Regions from separate parts of the Hubeiibacter jixunmingi genome, predicted to be linked through region 2. Evidence: predicted binding sites of a transcription regulator. Region 2 holds the regulator's gene; each other region holds the start of a gene.

Region 1 (4,882 bases), on a different contig from region 2:
TTCATGATCATCTAATAGATCACAAGTCACAAAATTTTGCATCGTTATCATCCATATTTAATGAGAAATTAATTGCCAACAATATAACAAAATTCAAGCAGATTATCCTAGTACTGATAACAAAATACACAACATCATTTTTAATGATAAATAAAAAACGCCCATCCGAAGGTAAGCGTTTTAGGCGATGTCGTGCTGTTTATTTTACAAATTGTAAGAACAACCAGAACAAACCACCAGACAATGCAATCGTTACTGGTAAAGTCAATACCCAAGCCGACAGAATGGTCTTGATCGTGGATGCCTGCAAGCCTGATTTATTGGCGACCATCGTACCCGCTACCGCACTGTTCAAAACGTGTGTGGTTGATACTGGCATACCAAAGCCATCCGCTGCCGCAATCGTAGTCATCGCTACCAATTCCGTTGACATACCCTGCCCATAAGTCATGTGGTTTTTACCAATACGTTCACCAACTGTCACTACGATACGTTTCCAGCCTACCATTGTTCCCAAACCTAAAGCCAAAGCGACAGCTACTTTTACCCAAGTCGGAATATATTGTAAGAATGAATCCATATTTTTACGATAGTCTTTGACTACTTTTTCTTGTTCAGCAGTCATTTCAGGTAAAGCGTTTTTCTTTTCCAAAGCTTTTAGAGCAGTCATGCTGATATACATATCATTACGGATTTGATTGGTTTTTTGTTCATCCAAACCGTGTAAATTATTACGTCCGCCCATGTCCTGACCCAAGTGTGCTGTTAAGCTTGCCAATGCTGGCACAGTCGTTGCAGTCAATTCTTTGGTCTGAATATAAGTGGTGACATCTTTACGTGCTTGTTCGTAAGAAATATTCACATTCGGATTTTTGTCATGCAAAATCACCGCTGTTTGTTGTGACAGACTTTGGAAAGATTGCAAATGCTTTTCATCCAATGTTTTGTTTAACGAATACGCAAGCGGGACTAAGCCAATCAAGATTAACATGATCAAGCCCATGCCTTTTTGACCATCATTTGAACCGTGAGCAAAGCTTACCCCAGTACAAGTAAAAATCAAAATACCACGAATAAGCGGTGGTGGTGGACGATTGCCCACAGGTGGTTGGAATAATTCCATTTGCTTTTTAAAGATCACTTTTACCAATGTAAAAACGACCATCGCAAAGAAGAAACCAATCAAAGGCGAGAATAATAATGCCTTACCTACTTTGATAATTTGATCAACATCGACACCACTGGTTCCACTACCAGCATTCAAAAGCTGATTCATCAAACCCACACCGATGATTGAACCAATCAAGGTATGCGAACTCGATGCAGGGATACCAAAGAACCATGTTCCCAAGTTCCAGATGATGGCCGCTAATAACAGTGCAAAGACCATCGCAAAGCCCGCACCACTACCCACATTCATAATCATTTCAACAGGAAGCAAAGCGATAATGCTATACGCTACCGCACCACTGGCGACCATAACCCCTAAGAAGTTACAAAAACCAGCCCACATCACTGCTGTTGGTGCAGGTAAGGCGTTGGTATAAATCACCGTTGCCACTGCATTGGCGGTATCATGGAAACCATTCACAAATTCAAAGCCTAAGGCAATAAATAATGCTACCCCAAGCAAAATTACTGAATATAGATGCAATGGTGGTACATGCGATAAATCGGCAGACAACTGCACACCAATATAGATTAATGTACCGATGATTACTGATAAAAATACGGGTAAAAAGTATTTTGGCAATTTTTGATGCACATTTGTTGATTGTGCAGCATCTTGACTTAAGTGAGAAAGAATATCTTTATCGCTATCAGACATAATTAAAACCGTGTCGATGTAATTTGGCGTTAGTGTGAACTTTTTTTATGACACTTGTATGACAATTGGTATATTTTTTGACCTTATTTATTAAAAATCTTAGTGATATTTATCACTTAAGTCGTAAAAATAAACACAAAAACAGTCCGCTTAGGTATGATAAAATAATTTTTTGATTAATACGTAAATAAGAGAGGAATACTTATATGTCAAAGATTGCATTTTTGGGTATGGGCTTGATGGGTAGCCGTATGGCAAGCCGTTTACTTGAAGCTGATTTTTCTGTGGCGGTGTGGAATCGCACGCTGAGTGCTTGTGAGCCATTATTACAACAAGGAGCATCAGTTTTAGACTTAGAAAAAATTGCCGATTATGCAGTGATTTTAATCTGTTTAGCAGATGACTATGCCGTGACAGAAACAGTAGAAAAAATTTATCCTTTTTTGACAACAGGACAAATTATTGTCGATTTTTCCAGTCTTTCCGTACAACAAACCAAAATCTTAGCGGAAAAAGTTGCTGAAAAACAATGTACTTGGATTGATTCACCTGTATCGGGCGGCACGCAAGGTGCAGAACAAGGTAGCTTGGTGATTTTTGCTGGGGGAAATACAGATACCATTCAACAATTACAACCGATTTATCAAGTGCTATCACAGCGTGTCACCATCATGGGCGATGTCGGTGCAGGACAAGCCACCAAAATTTGTAATCAATTGATTGTCGCCAGTAGCAGTGCCGTGATTGCCGAAGCAGTGGCTTTGGCTCAAAAAGCGGGTGTGAATGCCGAGTTACTCGCCCCTGCGCTTGCCAATGGTTTTGCCGACTCTAAGCCTTTTCAAATTCTAAGCCCACGCATGGCAAGCCAAGTTTTTCAGCCTGTACAATGGAAAGTACAAACTTTAAGCAAAGATTTAAACAATGCGGTCAAGCTTGCCGAGCAGTTTGATTTAAATATTCCCGTTGCCGAACGTGCTTTACAACAATTACAACAACATCAACAGCATGGCTATGCCGAACAAGACCTAGCCACCATTATTTACCAAGTCACTGGACAGCCAGAGGAATAAACCATGAATAAAAGCAATAAAATCAATTTGGGCGTCAATTTATCGATGATTTTTACTGAAGTGCCGTTGATTGAGCGTTTTGCTTTGGCTCGTCAGGCAGGATTTGATACGGTCGAAGTACAATTTCCTTATGAATTATCTATCGATGCTATTCAACAACAATTGCAACGATATCAACTTGAGCTTTGTTTAATTAATGTGCCTGCTGCGGATTTACTACAAGGTGGTTTGGGCTTAGCTTGTGTGCCGAATAAACAAACAGAATTTCAACAGGCGGTAAAACAAGCAGTGGAATATGCCACAGTCTTAAATGTACCGATGATTAATGTTTTGGCAGGACGCAATCAAACTGCAACAGGTGAGCAAAGTTTTGACTGCAATGAATGCTGGCAAGTGTTGATTGAAAATTTAAAATTTACTGCTGAATATGCCCAGAAACATGGTATTAAAGTAGTTTTTGAATTGATTAATGGTATTGATATGCCGCATTTTTTGGTACAAAATTTAAACCAAGTCGAACAAGTTTTACAGCAAGTCCAACATGACAATTTAGCCTTACAATTTGACTGTTATCATATCGCACGCATTGGTGAAAATGTAGCGGATAGCTTGCACAAATATATGCCACACATTGGACATATTCAATTTGCTGATAGTCCTACTCGCCATCAACCAAGTACAGGCGAGCTTAATTTTGCCGAGATTTTCCAAGCCATTGCCGAGAGCGATTATCAAGGCAAGGTTTGTGCTGAATACCGCCCGCAAGGTGAGTCGTTACAAAGCTTTAATTGGAAAGAAAAATTTAAACAGTTTTTCTAAGTTGACTTAAAAGTTAAGATTGTGCAGTACGTTGCGACCGCACAATCTGATGATAAATCAGTACAGTAAGTACAGATAATATCGTACTAAAGACAAAATAACTTTGGTGGCTGAATTGACCAATAATCATACCACCAAAAATCGGTCCAAGTGCCGAACCAAAATCTCCTAGCATTGCTGCACCAAAATAACTACCGCGTAACTCTGGTTTTGCCATACTGTCAATAGTGACGCTGATATTTGGAAAAGCAATACACTCGCCTAAACTTAATATAAAAATCACCGTACTCCATGCCCATAGCGAATGCATATCTATAAATAAAAAAGCCATTTGCGAGAATAACACCATAATAAAACCGATTTGTGTACGTATACCGACGGTAATATTTTCCATAATTTTCAATAACGGAAATTGAAAAAATACCACAGTTAAACAGTTTACTACGGTAATCATCACAATAAAATGTGCAACAGTCGTTGCATTAATTTGGATTAATATCTGCGGTAAAGTCACATTCACCTGTGAATACACAATTAACATCAGTAGAATCGCAAAAATTAATAATAAAAATAATGTATCATGACGAATGGCTTTAAACGCATCAATTATACTTGGCGTGCTATGTGGTTGCATTGACTGATTTTGAGATGATAACGTTTTATCATTGGATTGCGGCGGTAAAAGTCGATAAAGCCAAAATCCATAAGCCAAATATGCTAAACTGGTTGAAATAAATAAGGCATTCGGGTTTTTTAATGCCAAATATAAACCGACTAAAGCCCCAATACCGCCTGCAATATTAATCGCAAAATAACGTAAATTAAATGCCAACTCTCGGTCTTTGCTATCGGGTAAATGGTCGGATAATACCGCTTTGGCAACCATTTCAACCATTGGACGAACTAGCCCTAAAACCAACATGATTAAGAAAAATTGCCAAAATTGCGTTGCGATAATCAATGCCCAATAACTCAGCACTGCCAAACCGCAACCTGTAACCATAATATTCCGACGCCCAAAACGGTCTGATAAATAACCGATATAAAAGCCAGACAAAGAACTAATGCCTGCTGATGCACCGAGCATAATACCCACTTTTAAAGGGGAAATATGGATACTATTCAATAAAATAATCAAAAATGGCCATGACATAAAATAACTAAA
Region 2 (4,882 bases):
TTCGTGACTTTGCGTGAGTTACGTGAAGAAGTCAGCAATGATGCAGCGCGTTTTTATTATGTGATGCGTAAATCTGAACAACATATTGATTTTGATTTGGATTTGGCAGTATCGCAAAGCAAAGACAATGCGATTTATTATATCCAATATGCCCACGCACGGATTTGCCGTATGTTGGAAAAAGTCGGCAGTTTTGATGCAAATCAAGCTAAGCAACACCAAGCATTGCTAGATTTAGACATTGAAAGTGAAATTTTGGCAAAACTGGCGGCTTATCCAGAAGTATTAGTACGTGCAGCCAATGCTTACGAACCACATCAAATTGGTAATTATCTCAAAGAATTGGCGGCATTATTCCATGCTTGGTATAACGAAAATCGTGTGATTAATGAAGACAATGACGCATTAACTCAAGCACGTTTATTGTTATCTGTAGCAGTACAGCAAGTGTTAAAAAATGGTCTCACTTTGCTTGGTGTTTCTGCACCAGAGAAAATGTAAACCATTGTTGTAAAATACTGTTTTGAAAATTTTACATGTTTTAAATTTTTGGTGATGACGTATCTTAGTCGTGTTAGCTTGACGCAACACGACTTATCCTATAGAGACGTTGAGATTGATGATTAAAAACTGTAAATTTAAATTTATTGTCTATGGTTGAACCATGTCTAATCCCAAAAAAATCTCATGGTCACGTCGCCTAAAAAGCGTTGTACCACGTCAAGAACAGGATCCAAAGAAATTCAAACTACCTGAATGGTGGTGGATTCCTGCCTTCTCGTTGTGCTGTATGGTGTTTTTATTTGCGTTGTTGTTTTGGCAACCATGGACACCTGTCACTGTCGATCCTATCGAACAAGCGGCATCAGAAGCGATTGCGAAGCAAGAGACCAATAAAGACTATCGTTTTTATGATCTTTTGCCACAGCAACAGGTGACACCTATTCCATCACGTGCGACGCAAGAAAAAGAAACACCTCAACCAATCAAAGCACAAGCTACGTCTGAACATTCAGATGCTGAAGTACCTGCCCAAGCACAGTATATCTTGCAAATTCGTAGCTACGAAACTGCTGATGAAGCAGATGCACGTCGTGCAGAGATTTTACTTAGTGGATTATCCGCTGAAATTCATATCGTCAGTGAGAATCAAAAGATTTGGTATCGTGTGATTTCTGGTCCTTATGCAGGTGAAGCCAATGCTCGCCAAGCACAGCAAATTTTGAAAAATAGTGGTATCGATTCAATCTTATTGAGCCCAAATCAAAACCATCCATAAACACTGTGGATAAGTAGTATTCCTTGTGGATAACTGCTTTTGCTGTGGATAAGTCAGATAAAAGCCCAATTCACAATTGAATTGGGCTTTTATTTTTTAGTAACTTGTTAAGCTTTATTTTTCTTTTTCAACGCTTTGATTTTTTGTGCCAACTTTAAGCCCTTACTTAACACATTTTGGTAATGACTTGGGGCGATACGCTGCACAATGTCCAAAATCTTGGCATCATTCCCAACCAATACACGTGCCTGATCATGCTCAACTGCGTCCAGAATTGCTAAAGCTGCATCTTTTGGTGACATGGTCAATTTGCTGTCGAAAGATTGTTTTGCACCTTGTGGGTTGATTCCCAAACTTGACAAGCTGTCGTCCATCGCTGCCGATTTGGCAATATTGGTTTTGATGCCTCCTGGATGCACACTGGTGACGCTGACATTGGATTTTTGAATTTTTAATTCTTGACGCAACGCTTCGGTAAAGCCACGTACGGCAAATTTACTGGCATTGTACGCCCCTTGTGATGGCTGGGCGATTAAGCCAAAGAGACTAGAAATATTGACGATATGCCCAAAATCACTTTGTTTTAAATAAGGTAAAAATTCTTTACTGCCGTACACCACGCCCCAAAAATTAATATTCATGACCCATTCAAATTTATCATAAGATAAACCTTCCAAGCTCGCCCCTAGCGTCACACCAGCATTATTAAAAATATAATTGATTTTGCCATGTTGTTGTTGAGTTTGAGCTGCCCAATCTTGTACTTGTTCTAATTGACTGACATCAACCGTTTGCGTGGTGACTTTAATTGAATAACTTTTTAATAAATCTGCAGTATGCTGCAAATTTTCTGCATTCACATCGCTGAGTGCCAAGTGACAGCCACGTTTTGCCAACTCGATTGCCAAAGCTTGCCCAATACCTGAGCCTGCACCTGTGATTGCTGCCACCGCTTGATGAAACTTGTTCATGTATCATTTTCCTATTCAATATATCATTCAAATATCATGTACTGACTATAACACAAATTGCATAACAACAGCCTAAGATTAAAGTTTAATCTTGTAGCTTATCTAAGATTAGTCATTGGAGATTTAAATCAGGATATAAAAATATCAAAATTTCTTTCCCTAAAATATGCTTTCACTGCTAAAATTTAGCAATATATTTAATCATATTACATTGAGAATATCATGGCTGAGCAACATATTTTAATTGTCGATGATGAACTGGCAATTCGTGAGATGATCCATACTGCTTTGGATATGGCGGGTTTTGAGTGCCAACAAGCCAATGATGCTCACCAAGCATTACAAATGATCAATGACCAACGTCCTGCATTGATTTTATTAGATTGGATGTTGCCTTTTGAGATGAGTGGCATTGACCTATGTCGCCGTTTAAAACATGATGAAAATTTTGCTGAAATCCCTGTAATTATGCTCACCGCTCGTGCTGAAGAAGACAATAAAGTCTTAGGCTTAGATGCAGGTGCGGATGATTATATGACCAAGCCTTTTTCTACCCGAGAGTTGGTATCTCGTATCAAAGCCGTGTTACGCCGTTCTAGCCATCTCAAAAATGATAAAAATATTGATATCAATGGTTTAACTTTAGATCCAGTTGGTCAGCGTGTCAGTTTCGATGGACAATTGATTGAGCTTGGACCGACTGAATATCGTCTGTTGGCATTTTTTATGACCCATCCTGAGCGTGCTTATAGCCGTGCTCAAATTCTTGACCAAGTGTGGGGCGGTAATGTCTATATCGAAGACCGTACCATTGATGTGCATATTCGCCGTTTACGCAAATTGCTTTCTCCGTATGGCGTAGAAGAATATGTGCAAACCGTACGTGGTACAGGCTATCGTTTTTCTACCAAAATTGAATAACGTTTATTTTAATTGCAGTAGAAAAGGAAAAATCATATGCCAGAATTTACCTTAAACAATCCATCTTCGTCAGTCATGAATCTTGCCAGTGCGGTGATTTTGTTAGACGCAAAGCAGAATATTTTGTGGTGGAATCAACAAGCTGAAGATCTGTTTGAATTAAACACCACACATTTACAGCAAAATATCACCAAAGTGATTGCATCGGTGAGTTTTACTGATTATCTGAAAAATTTCCAACAACAACCTGATGGTATTTTGATTGCTGATGAATTACGTCGCTCTGCCTTAATTCGTCTAAGAATCAATGCCTTTGTCGATAATCAACAATTATTATTGGCTTATGATGTGGCAGGTATTCGCCAATTAGAACAAATTCGCAAAGACTTTGTCGATAATGTTTCACATGAATTACGCACGCCTTTGACCGTGTTGAGTGGCTATTTAGAAACCTTATCTGATTCGGATGATATGTCGCCACGTTGGAAGCGTGCTTTTGATCAAATGCAACAGCAAACTCGCCGTATGAATGCTTTGGTCAATGATTTATTGTTTTTATCTCGTTTGGAAAATGAAGCACCGCAAGCCCCACGCAAATTTGTCGATATGGCAGAATTAATGCATCAAGTGTTTGATGATGCACAAGGCTATAATGCGGAATATGGACATAGCTTACATCTACGTGTCGGTAGCCATGATGATTTACTCGGTTCGGAAGTCGATCTTGCTAGTGCCTTTAATAACTTAATTACCAATGCCATCAAATATACGCCACGACATGGTGATATTTATATTTCTTGGCAAAATCAAGGCGATGAAGTGGTCTTTTCGGTACAAGATAGCGGTATTGGCATCAGCCCACAGCATTTACCCCGCTTGACCGAGCGTTTTTATCGGGTCGATACAGGGCGTAGCCGTGCCACAGGCGGTACAGGCTTGGGCTTGGCGATTGTCAAGCACGTTTTGGCACAGCACAATGCTCGTTTGGAAATTGAATCAGTGGAAAATGTCGGCTCAACCTTTAAAGTGATTTTCCCTGCCGAGCGTATTCATCGTGCGGAGCAAAATGCGGGATTTATTGATTTTGAATAAGATTTTTTAGACTGATTTCATGTTTGCAAATGCTGTATACACTGTGTAAGCCATCGGCATTTTTTGGTGAATTATGCTAGACTAAAAGGTTCTATTTCCGCATACATTTGAGTGTTGCATGAGCCAAAGTCATATCCGTATTCGTGGTGCCAAAACCCATAATTTAAAAAATATTAGCCTAGATATTCCACGTGATAAATTTGTGGTGATTACAGGATTATCAGGCTCGGGCAAGTCCTCTTTGGCATTCGATACGCTCTATGCCGAAGGGCAACGTCGTTATGTCGAAAGCTTATCGGCTTATGCTCGTCAGTTTTTATCACAAATGGAAAAACCCGAAGTCGATAGTATCGAAGGCTTAAGCCCTGCGATTGCCATCGAGCAAAAATCTACCAGTCATAATCCACGTTCAACCGTTGGCACGATTACCGAAATTTACGATTATTTGCGTTTGCTGTATGCCCGTGTCGGTACGCCATATTGCCCTGAACACGACCTGCCAATGGTGGCTCAAACTGTCACTGAAATGGTTGATATTGTTAAAGAATTAGAAGAAGGCACGGCAGTGATGATTTTGTCGCCTGTAGTGCGTGAGCGTAAGGGCGAATACTCTACCCTA
Region 3 (4,882 bases), on a different contig from region 2:
CCTGGCCAGTTATCGACTTCAGTCGTCGTAGTCAATTGACCGCCCAATTGCAAACCTGCAATTAATGTTGGTTCTAAGTTAGCACGTGCTGCATAAACCGCGGCAGTATAACCTGCTGGACCTGAACCTAAAATAATTAAACGTGAATGTTGTACAGACATGGTTTATCCCATATTAATCGTAGTAAAATAAATTGAATGCTATTATAGACCAAAAAAGTTTGAGCTAGGCAAATTTATACAAAATCACCTAAATAGCCGATTGAATCTTCACTTTAGATGATTTTGACATCGATGTTACAAGACTTCATCCCCTGCAACGGTAATCTTGCCAGTATTAATTTCATTCATAAATTGTGTATAGTCTTGCAAGTTTCGCTCTGCTGTTTGCGTTGCATAATCTTGCATAATATTCACAATACTCGTACCTTGACCGAGATAACCTAACACGATATCTGCATTACCCGCTTTGGCATGAGCATGAGCCAGTGCCAAGCCACAGCTTTCGATATATTCATAAAAATGTTCCGTATCCATAGTACTCAAGTCAGCGGAAAACTTCATATCACGCAATTGGCGTACATAAAAATCTTGTGTTTGAGGTTTGGTCAGCTGCGAAAAACCCAAGAATATATCACTTGCCGCTTGCATCAATTGTTGTCCACGAATCACACGTTCGCCTTGGTGTGAATGTTCGGTCTTGATTAATGGTGACAAAACTGATGGATAAGCCGCTTTCATTTGTAAAATCAACGGTTCATGATCTGCATCTTTAAATAATGCCACTGCAGCAGGTGTACCGACACTGCCTACACCGACCACACGCAATGCCACATCTCGCAGTGCATAGCGATCAAATAATACTTGGCGATCAAATTTGAGACTATTACGATATTGCTCAAAGAACAGCTCTACATCTTGATAAAAAGGTTGTCCATTTTCTGGATGCAATTGTAGTGGAGGTTCATCTTTAAATTGACGAAAGCCAGTTACAGGATCGGTTTTGGTGAGTTTTGGTAATACTTTGTCTGAAGTATTAAAGCGTGCCTTGTCTAATTCTCGTTTACGTGTAGCACGTAGTTTTTTATCATCAGTATGTGCAAGTATCTTTGTTGCATCAACCTTGTCATACCACACTTCTAGCGGAGATAATTTTTGATGGTGTAACAAACCAGCACGATAAGTATCTAATAAAATTTCGATGGCTTTTAGTCCGACTTTCTCACCCAAGCCGAGTAGGGGGCTTGCCACCATGATACTGGATGCCAAACGTTTGATGTCCCATTCAAAAGGTGCAACGATACTTTCATCAAAATCATTGATACCAAATAACATATTACGTTCTGGGCTGGCAAAACCACCAAAATTGGTCAGATGACAATCACCACAAATCTGTTGGAATAAACCAGAATGGTGACCTTCCCAAGCCTGATCAAATAGCATCAACGATGGCATACCCCGAAAGTAAGTAAACGGTGACACACTCATACGCTTAGCACGTACAGGCAACAGATGAGCAAGACGCCCTTGATTTGACCAGTGATAAATACTTAGGGCATCGATATTTTTCGGACGCTGACTGATATTTGCCAATGCACGTCGTGGTGTATGTTGTCGTTGAGCCTTACCAATTTGCATGCCTTCACTTTGATTAAGTAAACGACCATTGATACGATGACGAGTCATATCGATGCTGTGTTCTTGCCAAAGTTGCTGCGGTAATGGCAGTTCTTGAAGTACGTTCATGACACTTATCCTTAAGATATTATTGAATAAATTACAATGTTTAATGATTTCAAAAGCATATTGATAATGCATCATCAAACTGTTGTCAGCAGTATAGCAGAACAATATTTATGATTGATGAAAAAGTGTCAATGAAAACACATTTTCTTAAAAAATTAATTATGCTTATCTCTGCTATCCATCTGTAAACTATGGCATAATGCACAATTCCTAATATCAGCAACGTGTTCAGCCATTTTATTGTTTGAGACGCTTGTCAGATAAGCTTTTTGTTTTTGCTTAGATTAAGGTTGATTATGAGCATTTTAGCGGGTCAATATACACAGCGTGTCATTACCACAATATTTTTATTGTCATTAGGCATTTATTTATTGATTGCCACCATGACCTATACGCCTTTTGACCCGGGTTGGTTGCAAGTGTCTAGCGATACACAGCAAGTAAGCAATGCGAGCGGTATTTCTGGTGCATGGCTTGCTGATATTTTATATGCAATCGTTGGTTGGGCTGCGATACTCATTCCTGTTTTTTTGTTTATTGAAGCAATTCAAATATGGTGGCCACGTAGCTATTTAACGCGTCCTTTTCGCTATGCAGCACAGTTTTTTATTATATTGACGACAGCGGCGTTGTTATATTTTCTGTGGCAAGTGCCAACGGATAGTCTTGCAAATGCATCAGGTGGGATTGTAGGTTTAGAATTATCTCATGGTTTAGAGCATACCTTTACACGTATTGGTGCGGTGGTTTTACTAACTTTATTTAATTTATCTTTATGGACTTTGGCATTCAAAATAGAATGGCATAAAGCACCTGAAGTACTGGCAAAAACACCAAACTATTTAAAAGAATTATTTTATAAAAATAAAAAAGCTGAATTGAATAAAAGTGATCTTAACGATTTAGCTGATTTAAACGTAGCACCCAATAAACACAGCCATCAAGCAACCGATGAATTGCATAAAGACGTTGCAACAGAAAATCATCACATCGATACTGAAGCTGTAGCCGAGACTTTAGCAACTGAAATTAAAGCAGGCGAGGTTTGGCAACGCACAGTAGAGCCAAATAATCAACATACGCCAAACACTTCAGTGACAAGTGAAATGCGTCAAAGTGTGTCAGCCACGATAAGCCATCATAAAGCAAATCCTATTGCCAAAGCACCGCCACAACCACCATTGGAACAAGTATCAATTTCAGACTTGATGAATCCAAAACCTGCACCAGCACCAGTGGAAGAGCCAGTAGTGGCTAAGCATCCAGTCACATCGAGCCTGGCTAAAAACTTGGAACGTGCAGCACTTGTTGGTAGCGGTGTATCGATTGTGACTGCTGCAAAAGGCGTTAATATTGATGAAAATGTAGTACCTAGTCATACGCATTTAGATCAGCAGAATGTTGATCCTATTACTGTGACGACAGTAAATGAGCCTCAGCTTCAAGATGTTTTGACTGATGATACACAAGTGCAAGAAGCGTTGAGCGTTGAAGATGTGCTGCTTACAGATCCAATTTTTCAACCAACCACCGAAGGCGATATTGCGTTAACTCAGCTTGAGCAAACTCAAAAATCGACATTGGATTGGGATGATGACAGTATCTTTGACCAATTATTGGATGCTGTGCCGAATGAGCAAAATCATCAGTCAAAAAATCTGCAAGCAGAACACGTTGCACAGGACACCGTAGCAAAACATGCCCAACCACAGCATCAAGCTAAAACACTAGATAGCTTTGCTGATTTGGATTTAGAGCAAGATTTTGATTTAAATGATTTGGCATCTAAAGTTGAAGTATCTCATGATACATCACTTGATGATATGCCAGTTTTTGCAACCCAAAGTGCGACAAGTACAGTGTCAAATGCTACAGCAGCATCGCAAGGTACAGTCGACATCTTGACTGATTTTGAAAATAAAATAAATGATGGCTTTGATGCACAGCTTTTGGACAGTGACTGGGCTGATATTGATGCACCTTTGACGGACAGTAGTGGGCGAGTGGTATCACGTGCTATGCAGGTTGCACAGCGACGTTTGGATTTGTCACCATTGCCAGAGCTTGAAGTCTTGGATAAAGTAGATGAGCATAAAAAAGTCAGCTTTAGTCCAGAGCAGTTACGACGTTTATCAGAATTGTTAGAAATCAAGCTACAAGATTTTAATATCAAGGCTCAAGTCGTTGAGGCACAACCAGGTCCAGTGGTAACACGTTTTGAGTTGGATCTAGCACCAGGTGTTAAAGCATCTAAAGTGACCAATATTTCTAAAGATTTGGCACGCTCTATGTCAATGAAATCAGTGCGTGTGGTCGAAGTTATTCCTGGCAAACCCTATATCGGCATCGAAGTACCGAATGAAAACCGCGAAATGGTGCGTTTGATTGAATTATTAGATACTTATGATTACCGTGATCCGAATGGTTTGATCAGCATGGCAATGGGTAAAGACATTTCAGGTGTATCTGTGCTGACTGATTTGGCGAAAGCACCACATATGTTGGTAGCAGGGACAACGGGTTCGGGTAAGTCAGTCGCGGTAAACTCAATGATTTTATCGATGTTGCTTAAGTATCGCCCTGAAGAATTGCGTTTAATTTTGATTGATCCAAAACAGCTTGAGCTTGCCAATTATAATGATATTCCACATCTACTCACGCCAGTCGTGACCGATATGAAAGATGCAGTCAATGCGTTGAATTGGTGTGTAAATGAAATGGAACGCCGTTATAAACTGATTGCCCATCTTAAGGTGCGTAAAATCACCGAATATAACCGCAAAGTCGAAGAAGCCATGATGCGTGGTGAAGACTTAATTGATCCAACATGGAAAGCTGAAAATTCTGCGACACAACAGCGTGCGCCACGTTTACAGCCATTGCCAATGATTGTGATTGTGGCAGACGAATTTGCTGATATGATCATGCAAGTCGGTAAAAAAGCCGAAGAGATGATTACGCGTTTGGCACAAAAATCACGTGCGGCAGGTATTCATTTATTGCTTGCAACGCAACGCCCTTCAGTTGATGTCATTACAGGTTTGATCAAAGCCAATATCCCAACTCGTGTGGCATTGCGTGTCAATTCAAAAATTGACTCTCGTACTATTCTCGATTCAGGCGGTGCAGAAGACTTG

What was found. Region 2 encodes PhoB, which activates phosphate uptake and scavenging genes when phosphate is short. Its sites were predicted from a motif close to TGTCATNAANCTGTCATAA; they were not measured.
Region 1: a site for PhoB is predicted at 1,874-1,892, ahead of ACEYX7_RS03500 (inorganic phosphate transporter). Genes of this name have one in related genera too.
Region 3: a site for PhoB is predicted at 1,815-1,833, ahead of ACEYX7_RS06560 (DNA translocase FtsK). Genes of this name have one in related genera too.

Annotation. Positions count from the first base shown of each region.
Region 1 is NZ_JBHFHK010000013.1:33,190-38,071, reverse strand. It holds gene rraA (ribonuclease E activity regulator RraA) at 1-51, opposite strand, end outside; gene ACEYX7_RS03500 (inorganic phosphate transporter) at 200-1,828, opposite strand; gene ACEYX7_RS03495 (NAD(P)-dependent oxidoreductase) at 2,035-2,898, shown strand; gene ACEYX7_RS03490 (hydroxypyruvate isomerase family protein) at 2,902-3,717, shown strand; gene ACEYX7_RS03485 (MFS transporter) at 3,731-4,882, opposite strand, start outside.
Region 2 is NZ_JBHFHK010000028.1:19,569-24,450, forward strand. It holds gene argS (arginine--tRNA ligase) at 1-501, shown strand, start outside; gene ACEYX7_RS06055 (SPOR domain-containing protein) at 665-1,279, shown strand; gene ACEYX7_RS06060 (SDR family NAD(P)-dependent oxidoreductase) at 1,387-2,250, opposite strand; gene phoB (phosphate regulon transcriptional regulator PhoB) at 2,473-3,171, shown strand; gene phoR (phosphate regulon sensor histidine kinase PhoR) at 3,208-4,263, shown strand; gene uvrA (excinuclease ABC subunit UvrA) at 4,382-4,882, shown strand, end outside.
Region 3 is NZ_JBHFHK010000032.1:17,635-22,516, reverse strand. It holds gene trxB (thioredoxin-disulfide reductase) at 1-161, opposite strand, end outside; gene ACEYX7_RS06565 (DUF2252 domain-containing protein) at 297-1,745, opposite strand; gene ACEYX7_RS06560 (DNA translocase FtsK) at 2,042-4,882, shown strand, end outside.